4 regions of the Paenibacillus xanthanilyticus genome follow, and region 2 is predicted to be linked to each of the others. Evidence: riboswitches for the same ligand, from Rfam matches in the RefSeq annotation. Region 2 holds a riboswitch; each other region holds the start of a gene.
What was found. A riboswitch is a leader RNA that binds a small molecule or an ion and turns the genes downstream of it on or off. The one in region 2 is predicted to bind cyclic di-AMP.
Positions count from the first base shown of each region.

Region 1: linked by a shared signal. The riboswitch ahead of ACFSKT_RS16195 (KamA family radical SAM protein) and the one ahead of ACFSKT_RS14250 (3D domain-containing protein) in region 2 are both predicted to bind cyclic di-AMP.
Region 3: linked by a shared signal. The riboswitch ahead of ACFSKT_RS30780 (C40 family peptidase) and the one ahead of ACFSKT_RS14250 (3D domain-containing protein) in region 2 are both predicted to bind cyclic di-AMP.
Region 4: linked by a shared signal. The riboswitch ahead of ACFSKT_RS28860 (APC family permease) and the one ahead of ACFSKT_RS14250 (3D domain-containing protein) in region 2 are both predicted to bind cyclic di-AMP.

Region 1 covers NZ_JBHUHA010000001.1:3,764,789-3,772,502, forward strand. Annotated here, with positions in the region: gene ACFSKT_RS16185 (alpha/beta hydrolase) at 1-664, opposite strand, end outside; gene ACFSKT_RS16190 (MDR family MFS transporter) at 955-2,496, shown strand; gene ACFSKT_RS16195 (KamA family radical SAM protein) at 2,707-3,891, opposite strand; cyclic di-AMP (ydaO/yuaA leader) riboswitch at 4,141-4,361, opposite strand; gene ACFSKT_RS16200 (phosphatase PAP2 family protein) at 4,591-5,208, opposite strand; gene ACFSKT_RS16205 (GH25 family lysozyme) at 5,406-6,341, shown strand; gene ACFSKT_RS16210 (hypothetical protein) at 6,428-6,694, opposite strand; gene ACFSKT_RS16215 (GDYXXLXY domain-containing protein) at 6,878-7,714, opposite strand, start outside.
Region 2 covers NZ_JBHUHA010000001.1:3,329,706-3,337,419, forward strand. Annotated here, with positions in the region: gene ACFSKT_RS14240 (alpha/beta fold hydrolase) at 1-369, opposite strand, end outside; gene ACFSKT_RS14245 (polysaccharide deacetylase family protein) at 554-1,510, shown strand; gene ACFSKT_RS14250 (3D domain-containing protein) at 1,535-2,215, opposite strand; cyclic di-AMP (ydaO/yuaA leader) riboswitch at 2,316-2,580, opposite strand; gene ACFSKT_RS14255 (hypothetical protein) at 2,883-3,068, shown strand; gene ACFSKT_RS14260 (HNH endonuclease) at 3,174-4,502, opposite strand; gene ACFSKT_RS14265 (AraC family transcriptional regulator) at 4,654-5,529, opposite strand; gene ACFSKT_RS14270 (beta-galactosidase) at 5,664-7,694, shown strand.
Region 3 covers NZ_JBHUHA010000002.1:3,018,758-3,026,471, reverse strand. Annotated here, with positions in the region: gene ACFSKT_RS30790 (M1 family metallopeptidase) at 1-1,181, shown strand, start outside; gene ACFSKT_RS30785 (hypothetical protein) at 1,219-2,043, shown strand; cyclic di-AMP (ydaO/yuaA leader) riboswitch at 2,316-2,468, shown strand; gene ACFSKT_RS30780 (C40 family peptidase) at 2,473-2,973, shown strand; gene ACFSKT_RS30775 (hypothetical protein) at 3,231-3,674, opposite strand; gene ACFSKT_RS30770 (DEAD/DEAH box helicase) at 3,787-7,714, shown strand, end outside.
Region 4 covers NZ_JBHUHA010000002.1:2,572,651-2,580,364, reverse strand. Annotated here, with positions in the region: gene ACFSKT_RS28865 (LTA synthase family protein) at 1-273, shown strand, start outside; gene ACFSKT_RS28860 (APC family permease) at 710-2,542, opposite strand; cyclic di-AMP (ydaO/yuaA leader) riboswitch at 2,700-2,871, opposite strand; gene ACFSKT_RS28855 (SDR family oxidoreductase) at 3,223-4,026, shown strand; gene ACFSKT_RS28850 (response regulator) at 4,216-4,437, opposite strand; partial or broken gene ACFSKT_RS32695 (ATP-binding protein) at 5,012-5,668, opposite strand; partial or broken gene ACFSKT_RS32690 (response regulator) at 5,735-6,580, opposite strand; gene ACFSKT_RS28840 (CheR family methyltransferase) at 6,605-7,435, opposite strand; gene ACFSKT_RS28835 (response regulator) at 7,443-7,714, opposite strand, start outside.

The DNA of each region.
Region 1 (7,714 bases), 440 kb from region 2:
GCATGAGCAGCGTCGGCACGCTCAGCTCGGCAGCATGCGCAAGCGCCCACTGCCCCGCCTGCTGCACGCCGAAGAAGAAAGCCGCCGTAATATTCCCGTGCCCAAGCGGATCCTCGATATACCGTCTGGCCATCTCCGGGTCGGTCGTCAAGTTCTGCACGGCCAGCGGGCGCGCATTCGAGAAGCCCGGGTACACCTTCTCCACGATCCGGCCTACGACGACCGCCAGCTTCGGCGGCTGAAAGGCCAGCTTCAGCCACGGCCCCGTGATAATGGCCCCCGACAGGTTCGGCTGCCGGCGCAGCAAGTAATTGATCGCCACGTTGCCGCCCATGCTGTGCCCGAACAAGAAGCGCGGCACGTCCGGATAACGCTCGGCCGCCTGCTTCAGCAGCCAGTCCACACCCTCCAGCAGCGCCTCGTACGCCGGCGTATGGCCGCGCTTGCCTTCCGTTCGTCCGTGCCCCCGCTGATCGAACGCGAGCACGACCCAGCCGTCGGCCGTCAGCATATCGGCCACGTGGCTGTAACGCCCCGCATGCTCGCCCATGCCGTGCACGAGGCCTACGACGCCTTTGACGGTCGCGCCCGTCTCCGGGGTCCATGCGCAGCCGTACATGCGCGTGCCGTCCGCCGCCTTCCAATCAAGCTCCTTGTGAATCATGCATCCGCCCTCCTTTTTTCCAATCTCGCAGATGACCTTCTCTCATTAGTATACCCACCCCCATTCGCTTCCGGTCAAGCGGGGACGCCGCCATCGCGAAATAAAATGAAGTCCGCTCGTTGGAACCCTGACAAACTGCTGTCAGGTATAGACGGCTATACTAAAACTAGCCGAAAAACAACTGTTTTAAATTACGCGGCTCCAAGGTATCATATGTGAAGGTCAATTATGGAAACTTCCACGACCGACACACGTGGACCAATCCAAGCGAGAAAGGAATCCACCCTTACATGAGCACGAAAATAAGCACCAAACCTAAATCCTCCGGCGTCGTTATCGCCGGCCTCCTCCTTGCCATCTTAATGGCATCGATGGACAACACGATCGTCGCGACCTCGATGGGCACGATCATCGGCGAGATGGGCGGCTTGGACAAATTCGTCTGGGTCACCTCCGCCTACATGGTCGCCGAAATGGCTGGCATGCCGATCTTCGGCAAACTGTCCGACATGTACGGGCGCAAACGCTTCTTCGTCTTCGGCATCATCGTCTTCATGATCGGCTCGATCCTGTGCGGCACCGCGGATTCGATCGTCGAGCTGTCGCTCTACCGGGTCATCCAAGGCATCGGCGGGGGCGCGCTCATCCCGATCACCTTCACGATCATGTTCGATGCCGTCCCGCCGCAGGACCGCGGCAAGCTCGGCGGTCTGTTCGGCGCCGTCTTCGGCATGTCGAGCATATTCGGCCCGCTGCTCGGCGCGTACATCACCGACTACATCGGCTGGGAATGGATTTTCTACATCAACTTGCCGCTCGGCCTGATTTCCTTTGCGATGATCGCGTTCTTCTATAAGGAATCGCACGAGCACAGCAAACAACCGATCGACTGGTTCGGCGCCATCACGCTCATCGGCGCGATCGTCTGTCTCATCTTCGCGCTGGAACTCGGCGGCAAAGAGTATGCATGGAGCTCCGGCGAGATACTCGGCCTGTTCGCGGGCTTCGCGGCGTTCGGCATCGCGTTCCTGTTCATCGAATCGCGCGCGGCAGAGCCGATCATCTCGTTCAGCATGTTCAAGAACCGCCTGTACGCGTCAAGCAACCTGATCGCGATGCTGAGCGGCGCGGCGTTCATCACGGCGTCGGTGTATATCCCGATCTTCATTCAGGGCGTGCTGGGCGGCAGCGCGACGAATTCCGGCCTCGTGCTCTTGCCGATGATGCTTGGCTCCGTCGTCACCGCCACGGGCGGCGGCTTCCTGCTCACCAAGCTGCCTTACCGCTCGATCATGCTCCCGACGCTGCTTATACTCGTCGTCGGTCTTGCCCTGCTGACGACGCTGTCGCCGGATTCGTCCCGGTTGACGGTGACGGCGTACATGGTATTGGTCGGTCTTGGCATTGGCGCTTCGTTCTCCGTCCTGAGCAACGCCGCCATTCACTCCTTCTCCGCCAAGCAGCGGGGAGCGGCGAGCTCGACGCTCAACTTCCTGCGCTCGCTTGGCATGACGCTCGGCATCACGATCTTCGGCATTCTGCAGAGCCACGCGCTGACGCGCAAGCTGACCGACTCGTTCGCCGGCACCGGTCAGACCGTGCCGGAAGGGCTCGACTTCAGCGATCCGCATGCGCTGCTCAACCCGGCGGTTCGTCAGAACATCCCGGGCGACGTGCTCGACAAAGTCACGGAGGGGCTCTCGTCCTCGATTACGTTCACGTTCGCGATCGGCGTCATTCCCGCCGCGCTCGCCCTCGTCTGCGCGTGGATCATGAGCAAGGAACGCATGGACCCGGCGGCCGAAGAAGCCGAATACGCGGCATCTCATTAACGCCGCCCGCACAAGATAACAAGACGATCGCCGTCCTCTGGCGGCGGTAGGAAGTTTCATACCAGAGATAAGCAAGGCCCGGAACCGCAAGTCGGTTCCGGGCCTTTTGTCGCGCGCAGCTGCGTTTGAATGACGAACAACCGACAGGCCGCATGGGCTCGTCGGTTGTTCCTTGCCTGGATCCGGCGCTGCGCGAGCCTGCTCGGCCGCTTAGTCTCCGATCGGCATCATGTTGATCGAGACGATCTCTTCGCTGCGCTCGCCTTGCTTCCAGTCGATGCGCACGTCCGGGGCGGGCTCCAGCCAGAGATCTCCGCCCGTCTCCAGAGCGGCGCTGGCTTCGGATTCCGCCGCCGCGCTAGCTTCCGACTCCGTCCCATGCAGCTCGTCGAACCAGGTCAACTCCGGTCCGCAATCCCGCATGAGGAAACGCCCCTGCCTCGCGTCGCCCGACCGATACAACTTCAAATAGGCCCGGCCATCCTCGACGGCCAGCACTTCGACGACGCCGGAAGCATGATTCATTGACAAGCGTACCCGTTTGCCGAGGCCGGTCGTAAGGACCTTCGCCTCCTCGACCAATTCATAGGCGCGGACAAGCGGGAGCGCATGTGCCTCGTGCGCGCCGTTCGGGTTCGCCATGGCCAAATAATACGGCGCTATGCCTGCCCAAACGAGCTTGTCGAGCAGCTCACTCAACACCGCGGCGTCGTCGTTGATCCCGCGCAGGAGCAGCGTCCGGTTGACGACGATGGCGCCCGCTTGCTGCAGCGCTTCCAAGCTCAACTTCGCTTCGGCGGTCAATTCCCGGGGATGCGTAATATGCGCCATCACATAGATTCGTCGCTCGGGCGTCGAATGCGTCCGCAGCAGCTCCAGCAGCGCCTCGTTCTCGTAAATGCGCCGCGGCTGGCGAACGGGAAGCTCCGTCGCCAACCGGATGATTTGCACGTGGCTAATCGCGCGAAGCCGGCCAAGCAGGATCGACAGCTGCTGCATCGAGAGACCAAAGCCGTCGAATCCGTTAAGCAGCACGTGGTTAATCTCCGGATGACTGGCAATGTATGCGAGCCCCGGTTCGAGATTGGCCGTATCGGCCAACCATTCCGGCGCGATGTTCAGCAGCGCGCTCGACCCGAATGCATGTTGGCAGCCCGGCACGGTGTCCTGCAGCCCGTCGTGCGGCGGAATCGCCCCGGTGCGCCCGTTCAGCCGATTCAGCGGCTCATGCAGCTGGCGAAGCGGATCATGCGGGTCGTTCCAATCGATCAGCGTCGCGTAATAATCCGATTCCTCGGGAAGGCGGGGGAAGACGTCGTCTGTCCGCTGATGGCCGCCGGCTAGGGCGGCAGATGCCTGGATGACGGCCGGATTCATAGGGTCCTGGCTTGGCATTGGCAGAAACCTCCTTCTCGTATAATGATCGGTAGGATGATCTAAAAGTGTTGCAAGGGAAACGGTTGACGTCTAATGCAGCGGCGTCGCGTGTTTCATTCCAGAGAAAAAAAGACCAGCGCATTCGCCCGAAAGCCTTACGCGCGCACGGCGCGACAAGCCATCGGACTGAAACCGGGTCTTCAGGAAATAACAAAAAGACCCGTTCGTTCGGGTCTCCTGAATGTGAGCGAAGTTGGTGCTGATCACGGGACCCATCTTCTGCTGACGAGGTTAGCTGACGGACTCGGGATAGATGGTTCCCTACGTTACCGGCGTAACGATTCGCCCCTGCCCGCAGATCATTAAACCTGCAAGCGTTCCGGCCGCAGCGTTCCTCTTGCACGTGGCAAGCGGAGCGTCAACGGGGCCGAAATTGGTTCCCCCGCTTCCCGATCCTTGGCGTCACGGGAATTAAGCGTACGCTAAGTGTACCCCCATCTGTCAGAATTGTCAAACGAATATTCGGACATCCGCCTCCCCCGCCAAGCGTTATTCCGGCCCCATCGCCTCCTCCGCAGCTAATGGCGCATAAAAAATGACCGCCCTGTTTGAGAGCGGTCATAATCCAAGCGTATACCCCCATAAGGTAAAGTAGGCACACTCGCTTTCATCGCTGGAAGCCGGGTGTGCTACGGCTTTGTGCGGGTCAGACATTCGCTACCGGCGCACATGCCCCAGGCGGCGGAACAATTTGACACAGACAGCCAGCCAGCAGGCGCTGACCCAATACCCGCCGAGCACGTCGGACGGATAATGCACGCCCAGGTAGACGCGGGAGATGCCGATGCAGAGAATCATGAACACGCTGAACGCGATCAGTACGCCGCGCCAGCGCTTCGACGGCATATGGCGCCACAGCAAATACGTCAGCAGGCCGTAGAACGTGAACGACGCCATCGAATGTCCGCTCGGAAAACTGTAGCCCGTCTCCTCGATAATCCGGTGAATATCCGGCCGGGCGCGCTCGTAAAGCCGCTTCAGCCCTTCGTTCAGCAGCGTCGAACCGAGCATGCCGCCGATGAGCAAAATTAATTCTTTCCGGTGCTTCAGCACGACGAAGAGCACGGCCGCCGTCGCCAGCACGAGCGGTATGACGACCTTGCCCGAGCCGATCGTCGTCACGGTCTTGGCGAACGCCGTAAATCCCGGGGACTCCAAGCCTTGAATGAAGTCGATGACAGCCAAGTCGAACCGCATTAATTTCTCGCGCGACACGAGCATCGCTAGCCCTTGAAACCCCGCTGCCGCCAAAATCAAATACACCCACCACAGCATAATAATAAGAACCCCCAAGCTAAATTAGGTATCCGGTTCCGGTTCCGGGTCCGGCCGGAACGTTTACAAATATTTATTATAGGATAAGCGCCCGCAAGTATGAAATCCTCCCGCAACATTCCTTCCCGCCCGGCAGCCTGGCCGTGTCGGAAGCGCGACGAGCCGCATAGACTGATCTTAATAAGGAGGATGGCGATATGCAGGCGAGAAGCGATAGCAATGTCGATGGCATTGACGTTAGTAGGTATCAAGGCGACGTGAATTGGAACCGGGTCAAAGCGGCCGGCAAATTGTTCGCCTTCATCAAAGCTTCGGAGGGCAACAGCTCGACCGACCCTCGGTTCGAACGCAACGTCACGGGCGCCAAGGCGGCGGACGTGAAAATCGGGTTCTATCACTATGCGCATCCGGAGCGCAATACCCCAGCCGCCGAAGCGGCGCACTTCGTCGGTACGATCAGCGGATACGACGTCGATTTCCCCCACGTGCTCGACGTGGAAGGCGCGGCGTCCTCCATCGGCGCGGCGGCGCTCACCGACTGGGTCGACGCCTGGCTCGAGGACGTGCGCAGGCAGACCGGACATCCCGTCATGATCTACTCGGGCGCAAGCTTCGCGCGGTCTTATCTGGGCAAGGAGCTCGCCGAGTATCCGCTCTGGATCGCCCACTACGGCGTGAATAGGCCGATGGCCAACAGCACATGGAACCGCTGGGCCGTCTTCCAATATTCGCAGAGCGGGCAGACAGACGGCATTAGCGGCAATGTCGACCTGAATGTGATGGAACGCGCTTTCTTCGATCAATATACCGGCGATCACACCGAGGTGGACGACGTCGACACGACGCAGCCGGATAATATCAAAATCGTCATTAACGACAAGCTGGCCGGCTATGGATGCAGCATCGACGGCCATGTCTACACCCCGCTCCGCCAAGTCGGCGCGGCGACGGGCAATCCGGTCACGTGGGACAACGCGCAGAAACAGCCGCAATTCGGCGGCACGACCGTCACCAACTTCACCGTCATCGATTCGACGACGTACGTCCCCGTCCGCACCGCCGCGAATTTGCTGGGCGGCAACGCGTATTGGGATGGCGAGACGAAGAAAGTATACATTTACTATCGCGGTTAGGGGCCGTCCCGCCACGCATAAAAGCCGCGCCCGCCTGGCAGCAATGCTGCTCGGCGGGCGCGGCTCTATGTTGCGTAACGGGAAATTTACGCTTGCGCTTCGATCTTGGACAGGAACTCGGCCTCAAGCTTGTCGAGGTGCTTATCCATGCACTTGCAGTAGTAGTCCTTACGGCACATCGGGCACGGGATGTTCAGCAGGCGGTTGGCCGCTTGCAAGTTCCACTCCGGATTTTTGCTAAGAAACAAGCGATACTTCGACTTGTCCTGAAGGGTCACAACGTACTGGTACAGTTGCGTTTTGTCATTGATATCCGACACTTGCATGTCCGTAATTTTAGGGTTGAATGCCATTGTTCAGACCGCCTATTTTCAAGATTTGTATGTAAAATAGCATAGCGTGTTACACCTCTTGTTGTCAATTTATTGTACCCCGCCGAGCCAGCGAATATACCTGTCTCCGCCTCGCCGCGGCAAGGCTCACGCCAAAAAGCGGCGCCCCTTTGGACGCCGCCGGAATCTATTCATTCCCGCACCTTAACGAGGGAGCAGGCCGACGATCATGCCGTTGCCCGAACGGCTGACGACGACTTCCGCGAACTTGGCCGTTCGCTCCACCTCGCCTCCCGTCCCCTCCGGGATGAAGAAGTGCTCGATGCCGTATTCGATCCGAAATCCTTCCCATCGTCCGTTCATCACAACCTCGCCGGCGCCGAGCTTCTCTCCGCTTTGGTAAACGCGGATGAATCGATGCACGCCCGAAGCGTCCGGCGCGAGCACGACCTTGATCTTGGCGCCGTAATCGAGCTGCTCCAATGCGCTTGCTTCCCGATCGGGAGGCGTCGAAATCCCATAATTAAGCTCGACGTAATCTCCCTGCAGCAGCGAGCGCGGATCCAGTGGGGCCAGCTCCAGCTTGACGGTCGTTCCGCCCGCCAGCGCCGTCTCGTTAACCGCGATCGCACCGCCCAGCAGCAGGACCTGAAGCAGCAGAATCGACGCGAACGCTTTGGAGCCTAGACTTGGCACGGAAGGCGCCGCAGCAGCTTCCTGGCCGCCGAACCGGCGGTCGTAGAGCGCCGTCAAGGCGATGGCGAGCGCGCCGGCTAAGGCGAGACTGAACGATTTGTGCAGCAGCTTCCACGCGGTATCGTAATATTTGACGGCGAGGAAGACAGCCCATGCGGCAGCCCCCCACCGGTAATAAAAGCGGTTGACTCCGTGCGCTTGCGTCAACAACAGCGCCGTCAGCGCGCCGAAATAGAGTAAGCTGGCGCCGATGAAACGCGCCATGTGGCCGGCTTCATCCCACGTGAGCAGAAGGCCGAGCACGAGCAGCCCCAAGTAAGCGGAGTAGCGCAGCGACCGCTTCCG
Region 2 (7,714 bases):
AGAGCCGCCCTGACCTCTGCAGTCCATGGCGAACACGGAAAATCCAAGCGATACGTAAGCCAGACGCTCGGTCCAGTCGCCGGCGCTGCCGGTATAGCCGTGGAATTGCAGGACGGCCGGATGCGGCTCGGACGCGCCGCGCGGTCGCGCGTATTTCGCATGCACGCGGGCACCACCGACGCCCGTAAAATACAAGTCGAAGCATTCCGCCGCAGGCGTTTGGAACGCGCTCGGAACCAGCTCGATCTGCGGGTCCGTCGCGCGCATTTCGCTTAGCGCTTCCTCCCAGTATTGTTCGAAGTCGTCTGGCTTCGGATTGATCCCTGAATACGTTTGCAATTGCGCGAACGGCATATCGATTTGCGGCATTTCCATTCTCCTTCACACATGGATTGGTTTCCTGATTTTCTCATGTTAAGCCCGTCGGCGAGGTCGTGTAAAGCATTAAAATCGGCGATTTCCTGTAATTAATCAAAATCTCCGATGCATGTTCGAGTCGCCTTGGCGGGAAAATGAATCAAACAGCACCTCGCCACCGAAAGGAGGGAGACCGATGGGTAATGCAGACGGCATCCGGAATTCGGCTGCAGGAAGATGGCTTACCGTCCTCGCCCTCCTTTTCGCTATGCAGGCGTGCACGGCTTCCGCCACCCCGATTAGCGAAGCCGCGAGAAGTCTTGAGGCAACCAAGCTTCCGTCGGATACATCCACCTTTAAAGCGATGGCCGATTCGCGACGAGACCAGCGCTCTGCGGACTCCTACTCGTGGATCGAGCTGCAGCGGCGGTACCCGGGGACGTTCTTCGTCCGGGGCTCGCGCGGCAGCATGAAGGTCGCGCTGACGTTCGACGACGTCCCCGATCCCCGATATACGCCGAAGGTGCTTGACATGCTGGCGAAATACCGGGTTCGCGCCACATTTTTCGTGCTCGGCTCGAAAGCCAAAGCTTATCCGGCCATAGTAAAGCGAATGCGCAAGGAAGGACACATGATCGCCAACCATTCTTACGATCACCCGGTCTTCCCGAAAATCTCGGTGTACCAATTCAGTCAACAGGTGGCCCAAACGGATCTGCTGCTGCGCTCGTTAGCCGGCTACAGTCCTCGCTACATCCGTCCGCCGTACGGCGCCATTACGCCGAAGCAGATCGAGTGGGCGCAGGCGAATGGCTATACCGTCGTCAATTGGGACGTGGACTCGGAAGACTGGCGCAGCATCGGCAGCGCGCGCATCATGACCAATATCAAAAGCACGCTCCAGCCGGGATCGATTATTTTGCAGCATGCGGGCGGCGGCCCGACGCAGAATCTATCCGGCTCGGTACAGGCGCTTCCGCAGCTGATTCAATATTTGCGCAAGAAAGGCTACACGATCGTGTCGCTGCCCGAGCTGCTCGGTCGGCCGGTCGCCCGTTCGCCTCGCCCGAAACGGCATCCGTCGCATCAAGGCCAAACGCAAAAAGCGCAACCCCATAAAGCGGAGCAGCGCTCGCGGCCGACCGCGCCATAAAGCGCAGTCGCCTTTCTTCTCGTGCTATTTCAAAACAAACACATGGACATATTGATACCCGAACGTGCGCGCCTGCTGCTGCGACGACGAGACGAAAATATCGATGCGGTTGCCTTTGATCGCGCCGCCCATGTCGGACGCGACAGCAAACATGCCGCCAACCGGCAGACCGTTGTAGTCATACCCGGTCACGTACAATTTGGTGCCGAGCGGAATAAGACTCGGGTCGACCGCGACGGTTCCGACCTTCAGGGGATTGCCGAAATAATCGACGGCGCCCCACTGGCCGTTCTCGCTCGCGGCGGCCGTATAAGCACTTGCTTTGACGTGGTGCGCGTCCGTGTAAGCCACGGCTTTGCCTTTCACCGTCAGCGTTGGCTCAGACGCTGCCGCCGGAAGTTGGTCCGGTATTGCGCTCGCGATCGGCTCGCTTTTTGCTTTCGCAACAGGTTGCTGCGGCTTGCCGTTGCCATCGGGAATCGTGATCGCAAGACCCGCGTAGATGTTTAGCGGATTGACCGTCGGGTTTGCCTTCATCAACGTTTCCACCGAGACGCCATACCGTTTGGACAAACTCCAGAACGTATCGGTATCCGTCGCTTTATGCGACGCTGCATCCGCGCTTGCGGTGCCAGCCGAGGCGAGCAGCGCAAGCCCGAGAACAGCGGCTGCCGTGGTTTTTTTCCATGATTTGAACGTAAACATATGAACAACCTCCTTTATTTACGAGAAACGCGCCGTCATTCGCGACGCTCGCCTCTCGTCAACGCGAACGGAACCGCGGCCCGTTACAGCCCGCGAACGCTCCGCTCCAGCATGTGGCCTACGAGGTTAGTTGTCGGATTCGGGTCGAGGAGTTCGACCCTACGCGAGTGCATGGCTTTTGCGCCTCGCGATTCACCCCAAGCGATTCCATCCTTCAGCTGCCCTACGAACGACCTTGCGGTCTAGCGGACAGCCCCGGACGAAACGCAGAATCCGTGTCGTCATGCGCGAACACGGCGGAAAATATCGGCTTGCGATAGGTTCCGTAGATCCCCCGTACGATTAAGTTTCGGCTCGTGTAAAACGTTACATCGTCCCAAGCCCGATTCCTACCGGTAAATTGCGGCAGTCAGCGCCCCGACACGTAGAAGTGCAGGGTTCATATACGTTTGACGCGCAAGAAAAAATGGCTCCCAGCAGTCGCTAAGAGGAATTTCCGTTCATCCGGATCGGATTTATTCAACCTTCAAAATTCCAGAAATGGATAAATCCCTGCATAATATTCGGAATGGTTGAACACGCTTTAAATAATCTGAATATTATGTATAATTAAAGTGTAAGCGTTTGCAATTCAAACGGCTCATGAATAGCCAAGGAGGATTCGCTTATGATGACATTCGAATCGGAGTACAGAAGACAGGCCATCCGTACCCTGCAGGAAGGACGAGACGAAGCCAAATCGGAGCTCTCCGTGGAGGCAAGCCGTTATAAGCGCACGTTCGCCAATTGGTTCAGCCGCCTTCATGCGGTTACAGCTCCCTTCCTTGGCCCCTCCAACCGCCCGATGCGCTAATGCAAAACACCGCCAAAGCCAGCGTGTTTCCATCGCGGAAACCTCCGGCCCAAGCGGTGTTTTTATCGTTATCCGGCATGGCGCGGCGGTGTGTTCGCGCGCGGCTCAAAAGTCGTCGAAGACAAAATCCAAATGGTCGGCCTTCTTCAGGTTGCACTCCGCGCAGGCGCACACGCAATTATCCGGCGTGGATAATCCGCCCTTGGATTTGGGCATGACGTGATCGATTGTATCGCCAAACCGGCCGCAGTACTTGCATATATAATCGTCGCGCTGCAGGATGAGCAGCCTGAAATCCGTCTTCGTGTACAATTTGTGAATGAGCGAAGGGTTGATGATACCGGCCGCCCCTTCCGATACCATGCGGATCGCCATCTCGGTCGGAATCTCCGTCGACCACCGCTTGCCCGTCTCGCGCCGACCGCGCAGACGAATAAGTCCGGTGCCCCGGTCATTCAGCAGCGCGACGTCGTATTTGAACGGCCCTTTGATCGGCACGATCCGCCTGTAAGGCGGCCTGACCTGCGGCCTTGCGGGCGCCGCGGCTTGGTCGGCGCCTGCTTTGCGCTTGCGCCGCCGCCTCCGCTTCCGCTTGCGCGACGGCGTCCCGTCTCCGTCGGCGCCGTCGACGCCTTCCGCCTGCGAATCCACCCAATCGGCTTCGCCGGCGAACGTATCGTCGCCATCCTGATCCGGAAGCAGCCATTGGGCTTCCGCCCGCTCTTCGCCGCCGTCTGGCAGGGCGCTCGTCTGGACCGGCTTCGACTTGGATTTGCGCCGGCGACGCCGGCGCTTCCTCTTGCGCGCCGGGGCTTCCCCGTCCGGCTCCGGCGCGGCGGCTTCTTCAAGCGCCATCGCGACATCGCTCTCGCCGGCGGACCTTTCGCTCTCTGACAATAACGGGATTAACCCGCCTTCTTGATCTCCCGAGCGCTCGTCAGGCTCGCGCGCCTCCGTTTCGGCCTGCGGCTGCGCGAGCAGAGCCGATTCAAGCGGCGCTGGCTCGCGCTTCTTCCGTCTTCTCCGTTTGCGTTTGCGCTTGCGCGGCTTCTCGGCCGCGCCGCGTTCGGCGTCTGCACCGGACTGCGCTCCGGCCCTGTCCGCGTCTCCATCCGCGTTGGAGAGAATCGGTTCATCGGCTTCCAAGCCCTCGTCATGCGCCGAGGATGCCGGAATAACGCTGTTAATCCGGTCTTGGCCGTTCGGCGCCGGACCCAGCTTCTGGTACGCCGCTACCGCGGCATGACCTGTCAGGCCATCTCCGGTGCTATCCCGCGTTGCCTCGTCGGCCAGCGCCGGTCCCTCTTCGACTTCCCGTCCTCGCTTGCGCTGGCAGGAACGGCACGTCCCGCGCCGGCCGCTTCGTCCGGAACGCTTCGTGAAGGAGGTGATCGGCTTCTCCAAGCCGCATGCTCCGCATCGTTTCGCTTCCATTTCCGTTCGCTCCGTTCTTTCGATCCTTGAATTCTATCCGGTTTTAACCTTGTCTAGCCAAGGCGAAACGGCGGCGCCTTCTATAACGGCGCGGCGCATTTCGCACACAGGCCATGCAAGTTGCAAGTTCATATAAAAGCGTAAAACGAAGTCATGGAGCCGCCCAGCCCTGCAGCTTCCGGAACTGCTCGGGCGTCATCCCCTCGGTCTTGCCGAAGGCGGCGATGAAGTGGCTCGGGTCCCGGTACCCGCAGGCGAGGGCAATTTCCTTCACCGTTCGTCTTTCGCCCCGGCTCATGATCTCCTTCGATTTGCGGATGCGCAGCCGGATCAAGTAGGCGTAGGCGGTAATGCCGAATGCCTGCCGGAACAGCGCGTTCAAATACCGCGGGCTGATCTGCAGCCGGTCCGCCATATCCGTGAGCCCGATCTCGGGATCGCCGAAGCGCTCCTCCAGCCACTGCAGCAGCGGGTCCAGCTTCTCCAAATGATGAAACAACGACGAGCGCCCGCCCGTCTGGCCGTATTTCTTGAGCGTCGTGATGAACCGATAGAGCTGCGCGGAAGCATCAAGACCCGTGCGGTCCTCGTCATGCTCCGCCGAATCGATCATCTCGAACAGCTGCTTGGTGATCGGCGCGTCTTCATTCCAATGAAACCACTCCGTATGGCGGATATCAAGCGCCGCGAGCATCGCCTCGGCCAACGTGCCGCCAAAGGTCAAATACAGCGTCGTCCATGTTTTGCCTTTCTTCGCGTACGCATGCGGCACGCCGGGGAATAACAACGCTCCGTTGCCGGGCGTAAGGGTGAAGCTTCTGCCCGACAGCTCGAACTCGCCTTCGCCGGCCATCGTCTGCAGCCAGTGGAACACGGGATAGCCGGAGCGGCGCTCGATCGGCTCCTGTTCCGGGTTCATGCCGATGCTCTCGACGTACAGCGGAAGGTCCTGCTCGCCCAGCGCGAACAAAAACCGACGGAGCTGTCCGTTCACCACGTATTCCGTTCGGCGGACATTCTGTTCCATATTCTCATATACCGCCTGTTCTTATATTATATTTCTCTTGCTAGCATCATAGCATAAAATAAATGCAACATCCTAGTATCGCCTATGGGAAAGTGCTTACATACATGAATATGACAAAAAAAGGAGCTGTTTGTTTGGATACATCGAAACTGCCCAAAATGTTATATGGCGGAGATTACAACCCCGAGCAGTGGGACGAGTCGGTCTGGCCGGAGGATATGCGGCTGATCCGTCTTGCCGGCATGGATATCGCGACCGTCAACGTTTTCTCCTGGGCGCTGTTGCAGCCCGAGGAGAATACCTATAATTTCGAGACGCTCGACCGCATTATGGACATGCTTCAAGCCAATGGCATTCACGCCTGTCTCGCCACGGGCACGGGCGCTCATCCGGCCTGGATGGCGCGCCGATACCCGGAGATCCTACGCGTCGATTTCGAAGGACGCAAACGCAAATTCGGCGGACGCCACAACTCCTGCCCGAGCAGCGAAGTCTATCGCACGCACTCGGTTCGCCTGGCAAGCAAGCTTGCCGAGCGCTATAAGGACCATCCCGCCCTCTTGCTGTGGCACGTGTCGAACGAATACGGCGGCGACTGCTACTGCGACAATTGCGCCGCTCGCTTCCGGCTGTGGCTGCAGCGCAAATACGGCACGCTGGACAAGCTGAACGAGCAGTGGAATACCCGTTTCTGGGGCCACACGTTCTACGACTGGGAAGAGATTGTGCCGCCGAACGCCCTCTCCGAGTCTTGGGATGGCGGCGACAGAACGAATTTCCAAGGCATCTCGCTCGACTACGCCCGCTTCAACTCGGACGGCATGCTGGAGTGCTACAAGCTCGAATACGACGCGCTGAAGGCGCACACGCCGGACGTGCCGGTGACGACGAACCTGATGGGCACCTACAAGCCGCTCGATTATTTCAAATGGGCGCAGCATATGGACATCGTCTCCTGGGACAACTATCCGTCGGCTGACACGCCGGTCAGCTACACCGCGATGACGCACGACCTGATGCGCGGCCTGAAGGACGGCGCGCCGTTCCTGCTGATGGAGCAGACGCCGAGCCAGCAGAACTGGCAGGCGTACAACACGCTCAAGCGTCCGGGCGTCATGCGGCTGTGGAGCTACCAGGCCGTGGCCCACGGCGCGGACTCGGTCATGTTCTTCCAGCTCCGCCGCTCGGTCGGCGCCTGCGAGAAATACCACGGCGCGCTAATCGAGCATGTCGGACACGAGCACACGCGCGTCTTCCGCGAATGCGCACAGCTTGGCGCGGAGCTCTCGAAGCTCGGCGACGCCTTCCTCGGCGCCCGATCGGACAGCAAGGTCGCGATTATGTACGACTGGGAGAACCGGTGGGCGATCGAGTATTCCAGCGGCCCGACCGTCGCGCTCAAGTATGTGGACGAGGTGCACAAATATTACGACGCCCTGTACCAGCTCGGCATCAGCGTCGACATGGTCAGCTTCGAGAGCGACCTGAGCGGCTACGACATCGTGATCGCGCCGGTCATGTACATGGTGAAGCCGGGCGTCGCCAAACGCATCGAAGCGTATACCCAGAACGGCGGCACGTTCATCACGACGTTCTTCAGCGGCATCGTCAACGAGAACGACATCGTCACGCTCGGCGGGTATCCGGGCGAGCTGCGCGGCCTCCTCGGCATCTGGGCGGAAGAGATCGACGCGCTCTTCCCCGGCCACACGAACCGGATCGTCATGAACGAATCGTTCGGCCCGCTGCAAGGCGAATACGACTGCTCGATTCTTTGCGACTTGATCCATGCCGAGACGGCGGACGTGCTGGCCGTGTACGGGCAGGATTTCTACCAAGGCATGCCGGTACTGACGCGCAACCGCTTCGGCTCGGGCGAAGCGTATTACGTCGCGTCCAGTCCGGAGGCGAGCTTCCTGCAGGGCTTCCTCGGCGAGCTGTGCGCGCAGCGCGGCATCGCGCCGCTGCCAGGCGTCGCCCAAGGCGTCGAGGTCACGCGCCGCGTGAAGGACGGTCGCTCGTATTTGTTCGTCCTGAACCACAACGCCGAAGCTGTCAGCGTGGACTTGAAGCACGGCGGCACCGACCTGTTGACCGGCGCCTCCCTCGCAGGCGTCAGCGAGATCGCAGGCCGCGGCGTCCTCATCGTGGAAGAAGTACGTTAAGCGCACGGACGGCGAGGCCT
Region 3 (7,714 bases), on a different contig from region 2:
CCGGCTTCCAGACGAAACCAACTAAAGCGGACGGCGGACGGCGGACGTTCCAGTTTTACGCCGACGACGTGCACGATTTCGCCTGGACCGCTTCGCCCGACTTCATCTATAGCGAAGAAGCCTACTCGACGACCGGCATTCCAGGCGTCCGCATTAAGCTCTACCTGGATCCGAAGCACGCCGAACACAAGGAACGCTACATGCATGCGGCCAAATCCGCGCTCGGCAAATTCGCCCAGTGGTATGGCACGTATCCGTATTCGACCTTGTCCATCGTCGTGCCGCCGGAAGGCGCGGGCGGCGCGGGCGGGATGGAATACCCGACGCTGGTTACGAGCTTCGAGGCCGATTCTCCCGATCCGTCCATCGACAGCCTGGAGCGCACGGTCGTGCATGAGATCGGCCACCAATATTGGTACGGCATGGTCGCCACCAACGAGTTCGAGGAAGCGTGGCTGGACGAAGGCTTCACCTCGTACGCGGAGGACAAAGTCATGGAGAGCGCCTACGGCATCGAGCCGAATCTGACGCTGGAAGCCAGCTATATGACCAACCCGGCCCCGCTCAAGCAGCTGTCATGGTCGTATCACAGTTCGGACAGCTATGCGGAGAACGTGTACATGCGTGCCAAGCTCGTGCTGATCGGCATTGAGAAGCAGGTTGGCGCTTCGACGATGCGCAAAATTTTGCGAACCTACTTCCAGAAGTATAAATTCAAGCACCCGTCCACGGCCGACTTCCAAACCATCGTCGAGCAGGTGACCAAGACGGAGTGGGACGAATATTTCAGCCATTTCGTGTACGGCAAAGATATGGCCGACTACGCGGTCGAATCGATCGCCGTGCGTCCCGTCGCCGAGAACGGGGACCGTCAGTATGAATCCACCGTGCTGGTCAAGCGGCGCGGCGGCGCCAACGGGCCCGTCCCGGTCGTGCTCCAGTTCGCCGACGGCACGACGATGCCGAAGATCTGGGAAGGCAGAGAAAGCCAGATGGTGTTCAAAGTGGTGCACCCTTCCCCGCTGCTCTATGCAACGGTGGACCCGGACTACGACAACGTGCTGGATAACCGGCATATCAACAATTACTTGAAGGCGGAGGTGCCGGAGAAAACGCGCACCCGGTGGGGAATCGGCTTAACGAAGCTGATCGAAGGCTTGTTTGCATCGCTGGCCTGGTAACGGGCGGCTGGATAGACAACGAAAGGAGGATCGAGGCATGAGGCGGCATTTAAAGCAAGGCTGGTGGCTGACGGGACAGCACTTTTTCATCGTCATCGTCCTGTTCCTGTACGAACTGTTGTGGGGCTTCTTCCTCTACCGGACCATCGATTCGATCGTGACGCCGCTGCTGCAGCGGTATCCCGGCGCCGAGGCCGGCGAGGACGCGGTAAGGCTGTTCTTGACGGAGGCGCAGTTCCAACTGATGAAGACCGACCTCATTCATCCTTATTTGTGGCTGTTCGCGACGCTGCTGGCCGGGCGCATGCTGATCACGCCTTTGGTCAACGCGGGTCTGTTCTATTCTCTTCACGCATCGGAGAGCGAAGGCGGCACGCGTTTCCTCGCCGGGATCCGCGCAGCCTGGAAGCCGGTTATGCTGCTCTACTTTCTCGAGGTCGCGCTGACGATCGTGCCGGGCATCTGGCTGGTGCCGCGTCTGTATGACGCGCTGATCGCAAGCGACACGCTCGCCGAGCTGAGCGCGAGCGCGCTGCCGCTGGCCGGCGGATGGTTCGCGGGGGCCGTGCTGCTGCACCTGCTGTTCCTGGCCATGCAGTTCGGCGCGGTGACGGGCAAAGGCGCCTTGGGCGGACTGGGCGAGGCGGCGAAGAAGCTGCTGCCTTTCGCCGGCATCTCCCTCCTCATGTGGGCGATCGGGCTGCTGCTCAGTCTCACGGCCGCCTCGGTGTCGATGCTGTGGGCCGGGCTGCTCGCACTGATTCTGCACCAAGGGTTCCACTTCGTGCGCACGATCATGAAGGTATGGACCGTCGCGGCGCAATTCGCGGCCTGGCAGTCGAATGAAGCCAAAGAAGGTTGAGAATTGAAGGCGAAGGGCAGTGCCGACAAGGTGCTGTCCTTTGCTGTTGGATTAGGAAGCTTGCGCGTGAAACGAAGGCGTATCGGGAAGGTTCGTGCCTGTATGGGGGCGCTAAGCGGAAGAACTGTCGATTGGACGGACGACCCTAGTAGGGAAAGAGAAAAAACGATACGATATAATAGCAAAAAAGTTGCACTCTTAGAATTCTAATGTGTGAACAAACTGTGAACTTAGAAGGGAAATTGTGAAAATGATCGAATTCATAACGCGGAATGAAAAAAATGCCGAATTCTCGCAAGAGAAACGGGGGAACCATCTTTGGGTGAATTGATCCCGGCGGATGCAGCAGCATACGCCCGAGGCGATCATAGGGTACCTTCAACCGAACCCCACAGCTAACCTCGTAGGCACCGGAAGGGGTTTCTATTCTTGAAGAAGTTTTCTGCTCTGCTGATTGGCCTGGCCATGATGCTCACGTTCCAAGCTGGAAGCGCATTCGCGGATTCCAAAATGGACGGCGTTATCGCCAATCTGATCGGCACGCCATACAACTATGGCGGCACCACGACCAAGGGGTTTGACTGCTCCGGATTCACGATGTACGTCTTCAAGAAATTGAACGTCTCGATCCCGCACGCGTCTTCCTCTCAATCCAAGCTGGGCAAGAAAGTGGCGAAAGCCGACTTGATCCCAGGCGATCTCGTATTTTTCAATACGAGCGGCAAAGGCATTTCGCATGTCGGCATTTACGTTGGAGACGGTAAGTTCGCTCACTCGTCTTCCAGCAAGGGCGTAACTATCAGCGGACTTAGTGATTCCTACTATCAGAAGCGCTATGTCACGGCCCGCCGCGTTATGAGTCCTGAAACTTTTGAGAAATATGCCGACGAGCCGTCGGACGAAGTGGTCGACACGACTGACGTCGACTAACTCGCGACCGGGATCAATCGCCCCCGCGATGATCCCAAACAACGAGCCGCCGTGTTTGTTCCCCCGGACAAGCACGGCGGTTTGCTGTTCCGCCGCGCGTGCCGGTATTAGTTCTTCTTCACCACTCGCGGCGACCTATGAAACAAGCCAGGGTCCATGATCACCGGTTTTTCAATAATTATTTGATTATTCGGATAATTTGAAGGGTAATATCATGCGTGGGCATATTGCGCGGGAAAGTCGCCGCTTATGCTTCGTTAACCATACGATCTACGGCCGTGAGCGCCGATCTCATAACGGACCCACCAAAACGTCCGCCCGACCTGTACGTCCAGCGCCGTCCCCACCTCCGCGAACAGCTGATGCAGCTCAAAAGCCGATGAGCACCCTTCGCCCCTTCGGTCGGCAATGACGACCATCGCCCCTTCTCCTAAACGCGCGTGCCACGCCTCCAGAAAGGCATGCCGCTCCTCGACCTTCAGTTCGCTCATGCAAAAGCAAGCCAGTCCCGCTTCATAGGTGCCCGATAGGCCTGTCAATTGGCCCGACCGGATCGTCTTGGTCGCCGGCGGCAGCAATCTCGGCGTTCGAGGTCCCGCGACGCGCAGCACCCGCCTGCCTTCGAGCGCGCGGCTAAGCGCATCCTCGACCTGCCTCCATTCGTTCCATCTCTCTTCCAACGTCTCCCGCCATCTTTGCATACATACCCTCCCGATTGGTGTTACTTCTAAAGGTATGAGACGCCGCTCAGTTTCTGAACCAAAAACAGGTATAATGAGAGCATCACTTCTTCCTGAAAAGGAGCTGACTTCGATGCCTTCTTCCTCCGATGCGCTGCAAGGCTTTCATCCTATCCTGGCCGGCTGGTTCGACCGCGCGTTCGGCGAGCCGACCGACGTCCAGCTGCAGGCATGGGCGTCCATTCGAAGCGGCGCGCATACGCTGATCGCCGCCCCGACCGGGTCGGGCAAAACGCTCGCGGCGCTGCTGCCCTGCCTGGACCTCATCGTCCGCGACAAACAAGCGTCCGGCGGCAGCTGGTCCGGCGGCGTGCGCACCTTGTACATCACGCCTTTAAAGGCGCTCAACAACGATATCCAGCACCATCTGGTCGGCTTTATCTCGGAGATTGAGCAGTACGCGGGCGAACGGGCCGCGGAAGGCGGGAACGGCGGCGAATGGCCGGGCGTCACGACGGCCGTCCGTACAGGCGACACGCCTTCCGCCGAACGGGCGCGCATGGCGCGAAGGCCGCCCGAGGTGCTCGTAACCACGCCGGAATCGCTGTATTTGCTGCTGACCTCCGCGAAAGGACGGGCCATGCTGCGGACCGTCCGCTCCGTCATCGTGGATGAGATTCACGGCATCGCCGGAGACAAGCGCGGCGCGCATTTGACGCTCTCGCTCGAGCGGCTGACCGCGCTATGCGAGCACCGCGTTCAGCGGATCGGCGTCTCGGCGACCCAGAAGCCGATGTCGCGCATGGCGAGATTTCTCGGCGGGTGGGAGGCTGCGGATAGCATGGCCGAGCCGGATGATCGAGCTAGTCAAGGCTTGCCGGATAACGATTCGCCGGTCTCTGCGAATTGGACTGCTGCCCGCCTCGGCGAGGAGACGGATGACGCGCAGCCGCTTCGGCACGCGCTGGGCTACCGACCACGGCCCGTCTCGATTATCGAGAGCCTGATGGCCAAAACGATGCACGTGCGCGTGACGATGCCGGACTTCAGCCGATTCGCGCAATCGCGCGAGGCGGCGGTGTGGACGCCGATCGTCGAACGGCTCCTGCAGCTGATGGCGGGCGCGACGTCCGTGCTGCTTTTCGTGAACAGCCGGCGGCTGTGCGAGCGGCTTGTGCTGCGTCTGAACGAGCAGGCGGGGGAAGACTTCGCCCGCGCCCACCACGGGTCGCTGGCGCGCGATCGGCGCCTGGAGGTCGAGTCGCTGCTGAAGAGCGGCCGGCTGCGCTGCCTGGTCGCCACTTCCTCGCTGGAGCTCGGCATCGACGTCGGACACGTCGACCTCGTCCTTCAGGTCGACCCGCCCATGGACGCCGCCTCGGGCATCCAGCGGATCGGCCGCGCCGGCCACGCGGTCGGCGATATCAGCCGCGGCGTGATACTCGCCCGAAGCCGCAGCCAGCTGCCGGAAGCCGCGGTGCTCTGCCGCAGCGTCGTTCGGCGCGAGATCGAAGCGATCGAGCTCTCGCGCCGGCCGATCGATGTGCTCTCGCAGCATATCGTGTCGGCCGCCGCGGCCGAGGACATCGCCGTGGACGGGCTGCATGCGCTCATCTGCGGCAGCGAGTGCTACCGCGAATACCCGCGGGCAGAGCTCGAATCGGTCTTAAAGGTGCTAGCAGGCTTCTATCCGTTCGCTCGGCCGCTGATCGATTGGGATCGCGAGCGGGATGTCGTCACCCGTCTCCCGCTCACCCCGGTCGCGGCGGTCACCGGCGTCGGCACGATCCCCCAATCCTCGGCGTATCCGGTCCATCATACGGATAGCCGCGTTCATCTCGGCGAGCTGGACGAGGAATATATTCATGAAAGCCGGCCGGGCGACGTATTCCAGCTCGGGACGTCGTCGTGGATGATCAGCCGTATCGACCATGACCGCGTGTACGTCCAGGAAGCGCCGAACCGCTTCAGCGAAATCCCGTTCTGGCGCAACGAGCCCGGCGGTCGCAACGTGCGGCTCGGCGTGCGGCTGGGCCGGTTTCTCGGCGAGTTGTCGGCGCGGCTCCGGCTGCGAGACACGCAGACGGACGAGCACGATGGGGCGGAACATCTGCTTGAAGCGGAGACCATTCGCTGGCTTGATGCCGAATACGGGCTCGACCGCACGGCCGCCGAGCAGCTCATCGATCTGGCGCGCGCCCAGCATAAGGCGCTGGGACTGCCGACCGACAAGCTCATACTGATCGAGCATTACCGCGACTTGACCAACCAGACGCGGGTCGTCATTCACACGCTGCTGGGCCGCAAGCTAAACCGGACGTGGCTGCTCGCGATCGAGCGGCAGTTCGGCCGGCTGCTGCCGTACAAGCTGTACGGCAATGCCAAAGACAACGGGATCGAGCTCGTCCTTGCCGAAGGCGACAACTTGTGGCTGAACAAGCTGTGGCACATCGCCGCGGATTCGTTAGAAGAGCTGCTGACCGAGGCGATCGCGGGCTCGCCGATGCTCGGCATCTCGTTCCGCCGGATCGCCGAGACCTCCCTGCTGCTCTCGCGCAGCTTCACGCGCACGCCGATGTGGCAGAAGCGGCTGCGAAGCGAAGAGCTGCTGAAGCAGGCGCTGCCTTATGCCGATCAATTCCCGTACCTGCTTGAAGCCATGCGGGAGAGCTTGCATGTGTACTTGGATGCCGAGGGATTGAAGCGGCTGCTGCGAGATATCGCGGCGGGCGAGGTCGAGATCGTCGTCAAGGAAACGAAAGCGCCGTCCCCCTTCGCCGCGCAGTTCATCGCCGATTACGTGAACGCGCAAATCTACGAGGGCGACGGCTTCAGTGCGGCGACTCAATTGCAGCTGCTGAGCGTCAGCCGGACGATGGCCGGCGCCCTCTTCGGCGAGGCCGCGCTGCGCGATGCGGTCGATCCGGCGGTCGCGCAGGCAGAGCGGGAGCGGCTGTCCGCGGGACAGGGAGCGCTTCGGCGGCCGGATGATCTCTATGCGGCGCTGAAGCAGCGCGGCGATCTCGCGACAGACGAGCTGGCCAAGCTGCTCGAGGCGGATGCCGCCGCTATGGCCGAGGCGCTGGAGACGATCGTCGCCAGCGGTCGAGTCGTCTCCTACCGCTTCGAGGATGCAGGGGAACGTTGGATTTGCGCGGATGAGCGGGAACTATATGAACGATTCCCCGGCGGAGAAGATGCCGCCGTCTTCATCGCCGGCCGCTTCGCCGAGCATCGGTTATCGTTCACCGATACGGAGCTGATGGAGCGGTATCCGGCGCTCCAGGCGCACGACGCCGCGGCCGTAGTCGAACTGCTGCTTCGGCACGATCTGGTCGAGCAGGCGCCGTTCGCGGAGCATGCGGACGAGCGCATCTGGACGAGCCGCCGCATCGCGAAGCGGCTGATCCGGCTGACGTTGGAGAAGGCCCGCAAACAGGCCGAGCCCGCCGAGCCCGTTCGCTGGTGCACGGAGATCTCGCGGCTGCAGCACGTGCTCGAGGGGACTCAGCTCGCGGGCATCGACGGCTTGCGCGCCGTCATCGGCCAGCTGCAGGGGTTCTATCTGCCGGTCTCCCACTGGGAGAGCCTCATCTTCCCTTCCCGCGTGAACGGCTATCGCAAAGAGGATCTCGATCTGTTGTGCGCATCCGGGGAAGTCATCTGGCTTGGGCGCAAGGAAGAGGGGGAGAAGGAGGGCAAAATCGCGTTCTTCCTCGCGGAGTCTCGCGCGCTCTATCTCCCCTGCTTGAAGCAGGACGCCCCTGCGGCCGATTCGAAGCATCCCGAGCTGCTCGCGCGGCTGCGGGAAGGCGGCGCCATGTTCCTGACGCGGCTCGGACGGGAGAGCGGACTCGCGCCGTCCGAGCTGCTCCCGGCGCTGATCGATCTCGTCTGGGAAGGCGCGGTCGCCAACGACCAATTCGCGCCGCTGCGAATCCACGCCCAGACGAAAGGCAAGCAGCTCGCCAAGACCGGCTCCGGTCTCGGGCGCTGGTATTGGACGGGCAGCCTGCTCGAGGAAGATCGTCGGCCGGATGACCGCGATGATGGGCATAGCG
Region 4 (7,714 bases), on a different contig from region 2:
TTGGGGGACCATATTCATTTTGGACAGGATCTGCTGAACCAGAAAACACGCAATGTGCTCCCGCAGCGCTACTACCTGCCGTCGGGCTCATTCCTGAGCGGGGAATCGCTGTACATTCCGGGCGTCGGGTTCGAGGATGGCGTGGAATACCCGCTGACGGGCGGCGAGGCCAAGCCGGTCGAGAGCGTGACGGAGCAAGATTACGAGAGCGCGCTGAACCTGCTGAAGTATTCGGACAGCTACGTCGAGCAGCTGCCCGATCGCGAGAAGTAGGGGCATGCAGTCTCACCCATACGATAAAAAAAGCAGGGTACCCATGGGGTCCCTGCTTTCTTGCTGTTTAGGAAATGATGCAACTAACCATTTTGAAACTAAAACGTAAAGCGCGTCCGCGGAAGCGGACGAAAGCGAAGGTAGCTAAGAGTGTTCTGGCGGAAAACGTGCTTCGGAAGCATACGCTGGGCCGGGCTCTTTGGTTGCCCTCTTTAGGAGGGCCATGCTGTTGGGTTAAGGAAAAGCGTCTACTGAAGCTTTGTCCGCGAGGACAAAAGCGTGCCAGCTCGAAGCAACCCGCCGACCGGGAACAAATATGCCAGCACGAAATAGGGAGTCCAGAGGGCGAAGTCTGAGCGTTTTCCAACGGAAAGCGCACTTCGGAAGCATATGCTTGGTTCCCCTCAGCGGAGGGGGAAGGGGGAGGAAGCCCCCCTTATTTCTTCAAATGATACGGCACCGTCGTGATGATGACGTCCCGGCGATACAGCAGATGCGCGCGGATGAGCAAGCTTGACTGGTTATGCAAAATATGGTGCCAGCCTTTCTTCGGAATGAATTGCGGGATGACGACGGTCACCTGCACGTTCATCTCGCCCGCTTTACGCTGCACCGTATCGATGAATTTCGTCAGCGGCTGGATGATGCTGCGGTACGGGGAATGCAGCGTGACAAGCCGCACGTCCGGCTGCCACTGCTTCCACTTCTCCTCGAAGACGGCCTCTTCCTCGCGCTCGAACGGGACGTGGACGGCGATGATCTGCTCCGGCTTCAGCGATTTGGCATAACGCAGCGAGTTCTCCACGACGTGGGTCATGCCCGCCACCGGCACAATAATAACGTTGCCCTCGATCGTGATCGGCGGTTCGCACGTGGACAGGCGGAGCTGGTCGCCGACGGCGTCGTAGTGCTTGCGGATCTGGCGGAAGAGCAAAATAATGAGCGGCAGGAAGACCAATACCGGCCAGACCTGCTGGAATTTCGTCAAGAAGAACATCAGCGTCACGACAAGGCAGATGAGCGCGCCGATGCCGTTGATCGCCAGCTTGAGCCCCCAGCCCTTCGGCTTCTCGCGAATCCACTTCAATAGCATGCCGGTCTGCGACAGCGTGAACGGAATGAAGACGCCGACCGCGTAGAGCGGAATCAGATGCTCGGTCTGGCCCTTGAATAGAATAATGAGCAGAATCGACGACAAGCCCAGCATGAGAATACCGTTCGAATACCCGAGGCGGTCGCCGCGCACGGTGAACATCCGCGGGATGAATTTATCCTTGGCGAGACTGACCGCCAGCAGCGGGAACGCGGAGTAGCCGGTATTGGCCGCTAGGATGAGGATCAGCGCCGTCGTGCCTTGGATGACGAAGTACATCGCGTTACGGCCGAACGTCTGCTCCGCGATCTCCGAGACGACCGTCACCTCGGGGTGCGGCGTAATCCCGTAATACCACGCCAGGAAGACGATGCCCGAGAAGAGGAGCGCCAATAGCAGGCCCATCGCGGCGAGCGTCTTCGCCGCGTTGTTGGGCGCGGGCGACTTGAAGTTCGGGATCGCGTTGGAGATCGCCTCTACCCCCGTCAGGGCGGAGCTGCCCGAGGCGAACGCCTTCAGCAGCAGGAAGAGGCTGATACCCGCGACGGGCGTGCCGAGGGAAGCATGCAGCTCGCGCGGCACATGGCCGCTGGCGATGTCGTAGATGCCCACGCCGATCATGATGAACAGCGCGAGCACGAATAGATAGACGGGGTACGCCAGCACCGAAGCGGATTCGGTCACCCCGCGCAAATTCAAGACCGTGATAAACAAAACGAACGCGATCGCGATCGGCACGGTATAGTCATGCAGCGACGGAAAGGCGGACGTAATCGCGTCCGTACCGGCCGATACGCTGACCGCCACCGTGAGGATATAGTCGACGAGCAGCGAGCCGCCGGCCACGAGCCCGGGCAAGATGCCGAGGTTCTCCTTGGAGACGACGTAGGCGCCGCCGCCGTGCGGATACGCATGGATAATTTGCCGGTACGACAGAATAAGCGCCAGCAGGAGCACCAGCACGCCGATCGCGATCGGAATCGAATACCAGAACGCGATGGGGCCGGCGGTCATCAGCACGATTAAAATTTGTTCCGGTCCGTAAGCGACCGAGGAGAGGGCGTCAGAGGACAGAATCGCCAGCGCCTTCGTTTTGTTCAGTTTTTGTTCGCCGAGCTCAGCCGATTTCAGAGGGCGCCCGATCAATAAACGTTTGAGTGCAGTAAACACCCGCATCACCACCCGGAGAATGTCATTGTCATTTCTTTACCCGCGCCCGCGCGCGTCCAAATAACGGCTTTACAAAAGAATGCTGCGCCTGGACCGCGTTTGGGGGCATGCCAAATAACGCAGAGGAAATACCCCTGCGTTCAACGTGCGAACGCCTAAGTTTTACCCCCCTCTAATAACGCTTACGAGGTTAGCTGACGGATTCGGGCGGTTAGAGTCGCCCTACGGCCTGCGCGCTTCGTGCGCGGATGCCGATTCACCCCTGCGAGCGCCGGCTTGCGGCGTCGCGTTTGGTTCCCCCGTTTTCCTGTTCGGAAATTCAGCGAATGTTGGATGCTGTACGCAAGCTATCATACTCCCGTGGCGCGCAGGGTGTAAAAGGACGAAGAAACGGCCGCTCCCGGGTGTAAGGCGGATTCGGACGGAAGCAGCGCTTACATGCGTCGTTATCGCAGCCAAGCTGTCTTTATCGCGGCGTTTTTCGCCTTTTCGCTGAAAACGGGCTGGAAGACCTACAAACAAGGCAAGGCCGGTAAACGAGGGGGAATGCGGCAGACCTCGGTCTGCGGGCGGCTTCTCTCGCGGCGAGCAATCGGCTGCCTGAATAGCCGGTCGTGTTTTTGGGAAATACCAAACGGGTATTAGATGGAAGCACAGTCCAAGTTAGTTAGGAAGGGGCAGGGGATATGGCACAAGCAAACGGGCAGGGGAGAGTTGAAGGGAAGGTCGCGGTCGTCACCGGCGCGGGATCGGGCATCGGACGCGCCGCGGCGCTGCGTCTGGCGGAGCAGGGCGCGAAGGTGGCGCTCCTCGACCGGGAAGAGGACCGGGTATCGGCCGTCCTGGCGCGCATCGAGAAGGCGGGCGGCGAAGCGCTTGCGATCGGCGCGGATATTTCGAGCAGCGAAGACATGGAGGCGGCGTACCGGAAGGTGGCCGAGAAATGGGGGCGGCTCGATATCGTATTCGCCAACGCGGGCATCAACGGCGTGCTCGCGCCGATCGAGACGATGACGCCGGAGGAATTCGGCACGACGATCGATATTAACCTCAAAGGCACGTTCCTGACGGTGAAACACGCGATTCCGGCATTGAAGGAGAACGGCGGGAGCATCATCGTCACGAGCTCGATCAACGGCAACCGCGTCTTCTCGAACATCGGCTTCAGCGCCTACAGCACGTCCAAGGCCGGACAAGTCGCCTTCACGAAGATGGCCGCGCTCGAGCTGGCCAAGTTCGGCATTCGCGTCAACGCGATCTGCCCGGGCGCCATCACGACGCATATCGACCAGAACACGGACCGCAAGCCGGAGCTTGACGAGGTAACGATCCCGATGGAGTTCCCAGAAGGCGATCAGCCGCTCGAGGATGGTCCGGGCAAGCCGGCGCAGGTCGCGAATCTGGTGCTGTTCCTGGCTTCCGACGAGTCGAATCATATCACGGGGACCGAAGTGTTCGTCGACGGCGCGGAGTCGCTGCTGCGGGGCTAAGCGTCGTGCCGCCGCATCCGCTTGCCGGCGAAAGAAGGCTGGCGGATGCAAGCAGCGGACGCGTTGTCCCGGCTGGGCCGAATTCACGCCGCAACCAAAGAAGGGCTGCTTCCGCACGTCGTCATCTCGCGATGACGTGCCGGAACAGCCCTTCTTGCCATGCAAACCTCCGTAAAATCCTCGCTTACCCTACATGGTGTCAAGCAAACGGTAACGCTGCAGCAGCCGCTTAACGGCTTCGAATTGCAGCGGTTTGGCCAGAAAATCGGCCATGCCGGCTTCCAGGCAGCGCTGGCGGTCGGCAGGCAGGACGTTGGCTGTCATGGCGACGACCACCGGCGTATGGGGCGCTTCGTTCGCGGCGAGCACCTGCCGGGTCGCCTCCAGTCCGTCCATGACCGGCATGCGCATATCCATCAGAATGAGCGCATACCGGTTGGCGGCCGACTTGGCCACCGCTTCCCCCGCCGTCCGCGGCGACATCGGCCCGGATGCCGAGCTTCTCCAGCATGCCAATTGTCAGCTTCTGGTTGATCTCGTTGTCGTCGGCGACCAGCACCTGCGGCGCCGCGGCGCCGATCGCCGGCGAGGTCTCTTCCGGGATAACCTCGAGCGTGCAGGAGAGCTCCCGGCTGCCGGCTTCGAACAACGAGGCGAAGCTAATCTCCGGAATGCGCGAAGGCGCCCGGCCTTCCAGGCCCGGCCTCTCGGCTCTGGCGGACGGTCTGCCCGCGCTTGCGGCAGGGGTGCCCGCCGGCAGGGTAGCGGTCAAGCCAGGCGTAGCCGCGCTTGCCTCCAGCACCATCGCATCGGCAGAGCCGACTAAGGTTAGGGCGTCAACCGGGGGCTCGGTCGCGCCTACGGTCGGTTCCGCTTCGGACAGCGCCTCATGGAACCAGCCCGGCGGCGTCATCCATGGAGTCAGGTCGGTGCCTTCCTCCTGGTTCCAGTAGCCTTCCTCGCCATATGGCTTGACGGTGACCGTGAAGCGGAAGGTGGCCCCGGCGGCTTCATTCGTCTCGACGTGAATCGTGCCGCGCATCAGCTCGACGAGGTTCTTGCAGATCGCGAGGCCGAGGCCGGTTCCGCCGTAACGCCGGGTGAGCGACGTATCCACTTGCGAGAATGGCTGGAAGAGCAGCGGCAGCTTCTCTTCGGGGATACCGACGCCCGTGTCGTGCACGGCGAATTGCACTTCGATCGCGTCCTCGTCCATGCGGCCCAATTTCGCTTCGACCCTAATGGAGCCCTTCGGGGTGAATTTGACCGCGTTGCCGACCAGATTGATCAGCACTTGGCGAAGCTTCAGTCCGTCGCCGATGACGATCTTTGGCAGCCCGGGATCCAGCTCGTATGCAAGATGCAGACCGAGCTGCTTCGTCTTGGCGGTGAACAGCTCGAATGTCTCCGAGACGATGAGGTCCAATTGGAACGGCATCTCTTCGACCTCGAGCTTGCCGGATTCGATCTTCGCGTAATCGAGAATATCGTTAATGACCGAGAGCAATGCATCGCCGCTCTTATGGATAATCTCGGCGTAATCCTGCTGCTCGGGCGATAAGCCGGTCTCCAGCAGGAGCTCGGTCATGCCGAGCACGCCGTTCATCGGCGTGCGAATCTCGTGGCTGACCATGGCGAGGAAGTCGGTCTTCGCGCGCGCCGCGATCTCGGCCGCGTCCTTCGCCTTCATGAGGTCGAGCTCGAACTGCTTCCGCTCGGTCATATCGCTGATCGTGCAGGCGTAGATCCGGTCGTCGTCCACCGTGGCGACGCCGACCTGAATCTCCGCCGGGAACCGGCTGCCGTCCTTGCGCATCGGCGCCAGCTCGATCCGCTTGCCGGTCGGCATGCCGGATTTGGCATCCCCCTCCGGCTCCTTGAAGCCGCCGCCCTCGAAACAGGGAATCAGGTGCTCGATCGGCGTCCCGATCACTTCGCTCTCCAGATAGCCGAACATCGCCGTAAGCGCGGGATTCACCGCCAGAATGCGCCCTTCGCGGTCGAAGGTGACCATCGTGTCGCTGCTGGTCTCCTGCACGGCGCGGGCGAGCGCCTGCGTTTTGTTCAGCTGGTAGGCGGTGCGCATCAGCTCGCGGTTCATTTTCTCCAGCTCCCGCGTCTTCTGATGGAGCAGCTCGGTCTGCAGCTGAAGCGTCTTCGTGCCGATGTACATCCGCACGAAGCCTTCGATTTTCGTCCGCAGGATCTGGGGCACGAAAGGCTTGAGCATATAGTCGATCGCGCCGACTTCGTAGCCGGTGAAGAAGTGCTCCGATTCCTTGCTGGTGGCGGAAATGAAAATGATCGGCGTCTCGCGCGTCTTCTCTCTCATTTTGATCAGGCGCGCCGTCTCGAAGCCGTCCATCTCCGGCATCTGCACGTCCAGCAGAATAACGGCGAATTCTTCCCGCAGCAAGCTGCGCAGCGCTTCCTCGCCCGAGAGGCACTTGACCAGGTTGTAATTCAAATCGCCGAGAACGGCCTCCAGCGCGAGCAGATTGTCGGGGTGGTCATCCACGAGCAGGATGTTAATGGGTCCGTCGTATGTTACCATCGCCTTCACGTTCACCTGCCTCTACTATTTCATCTTCCGGTACAGCCTGCTGTAGGCATCCAATTCTTCATAAGCGTCCGCGTGCTTCGTAAAGTTGATCGATTCCTTGGTGCCGAGCGCGAGCACCCCGAAGGTGCTGAGACTGTCGTACAGCAGGCTATGCACATGGTTTTGAAGCTCTTTATTGAAATATATCATGACATTGCGGCAGAAAATGACGTTGAACTCGTTGAACGAGCGGTCCGTGACCAAATTATGCTGGGCAAAGACGATATTCTCCTTCAGCTCCGAATGGAACAGGACGGAGTCGTAGCGCGCGGTATAGTACCGGCTGAACGCGTCTTTGCCGCCGGCCTCCATGTAATTGCGGGTGAACGTCTGCATCCGATCGATCGGAAATACGCCTTCCCGCGCGAGATCGAGCACGCGTTCGTTCATATCGGTCGCGTAAATACGCGTTTTGTCGTATAAGCCTTCCTCTTTGAGCAGGATTGCCATCGAGTAAACTTCCTCGCCCGTCGAGCAGCCCGCATGCCAGATCCGAATGAACGGGTACGTCCGCAGCAGCGGCACGACATGTTGGCGGAAGGCGAGGAATACTTCCGGATCGCGGAACATCTCGGTGACATGGATCGTCAGATCCGCTAATAGCCGATTCATCGTCTCGCGGTCGTGCAAAATCCGCTCGGTGAGCGCCGTCACGTTCGGCAGACGTTCCGCCTGGACGCGGTGCCAGATGCGCCGGCGTACCGAGGAGAACGCGTAATTGCGAAAATCATAGCCGTACAGTTGAAAGAGTCCTTCGAGAAGCAGCGTGATCTCGATCCGCTCCCGTTCGCTGGCGTCGCTATCCATCCATTCGTTATTTATATAACCACACCCTCATCAATGACAGCAGTTGATCAATATTGACCGGCTTGGCGATATAGTCGGACGCGCCGGCCTCGATGCATTTGTCGCGGTCTTCTTTCATTGCTTTGGCCGTGATGGCGATAATCGGCAGCTTCTCGAAGGCCGGGTTGGCGCGGATGTGCCGCATCGTCTCGTACCCGTCCATGTCCGGCATCATCATGTCCATCAGAATGAGCTGCGTCTCCGGATTCTTCTCCAGCGCCTCGAGCGCCTCTCGTCCGT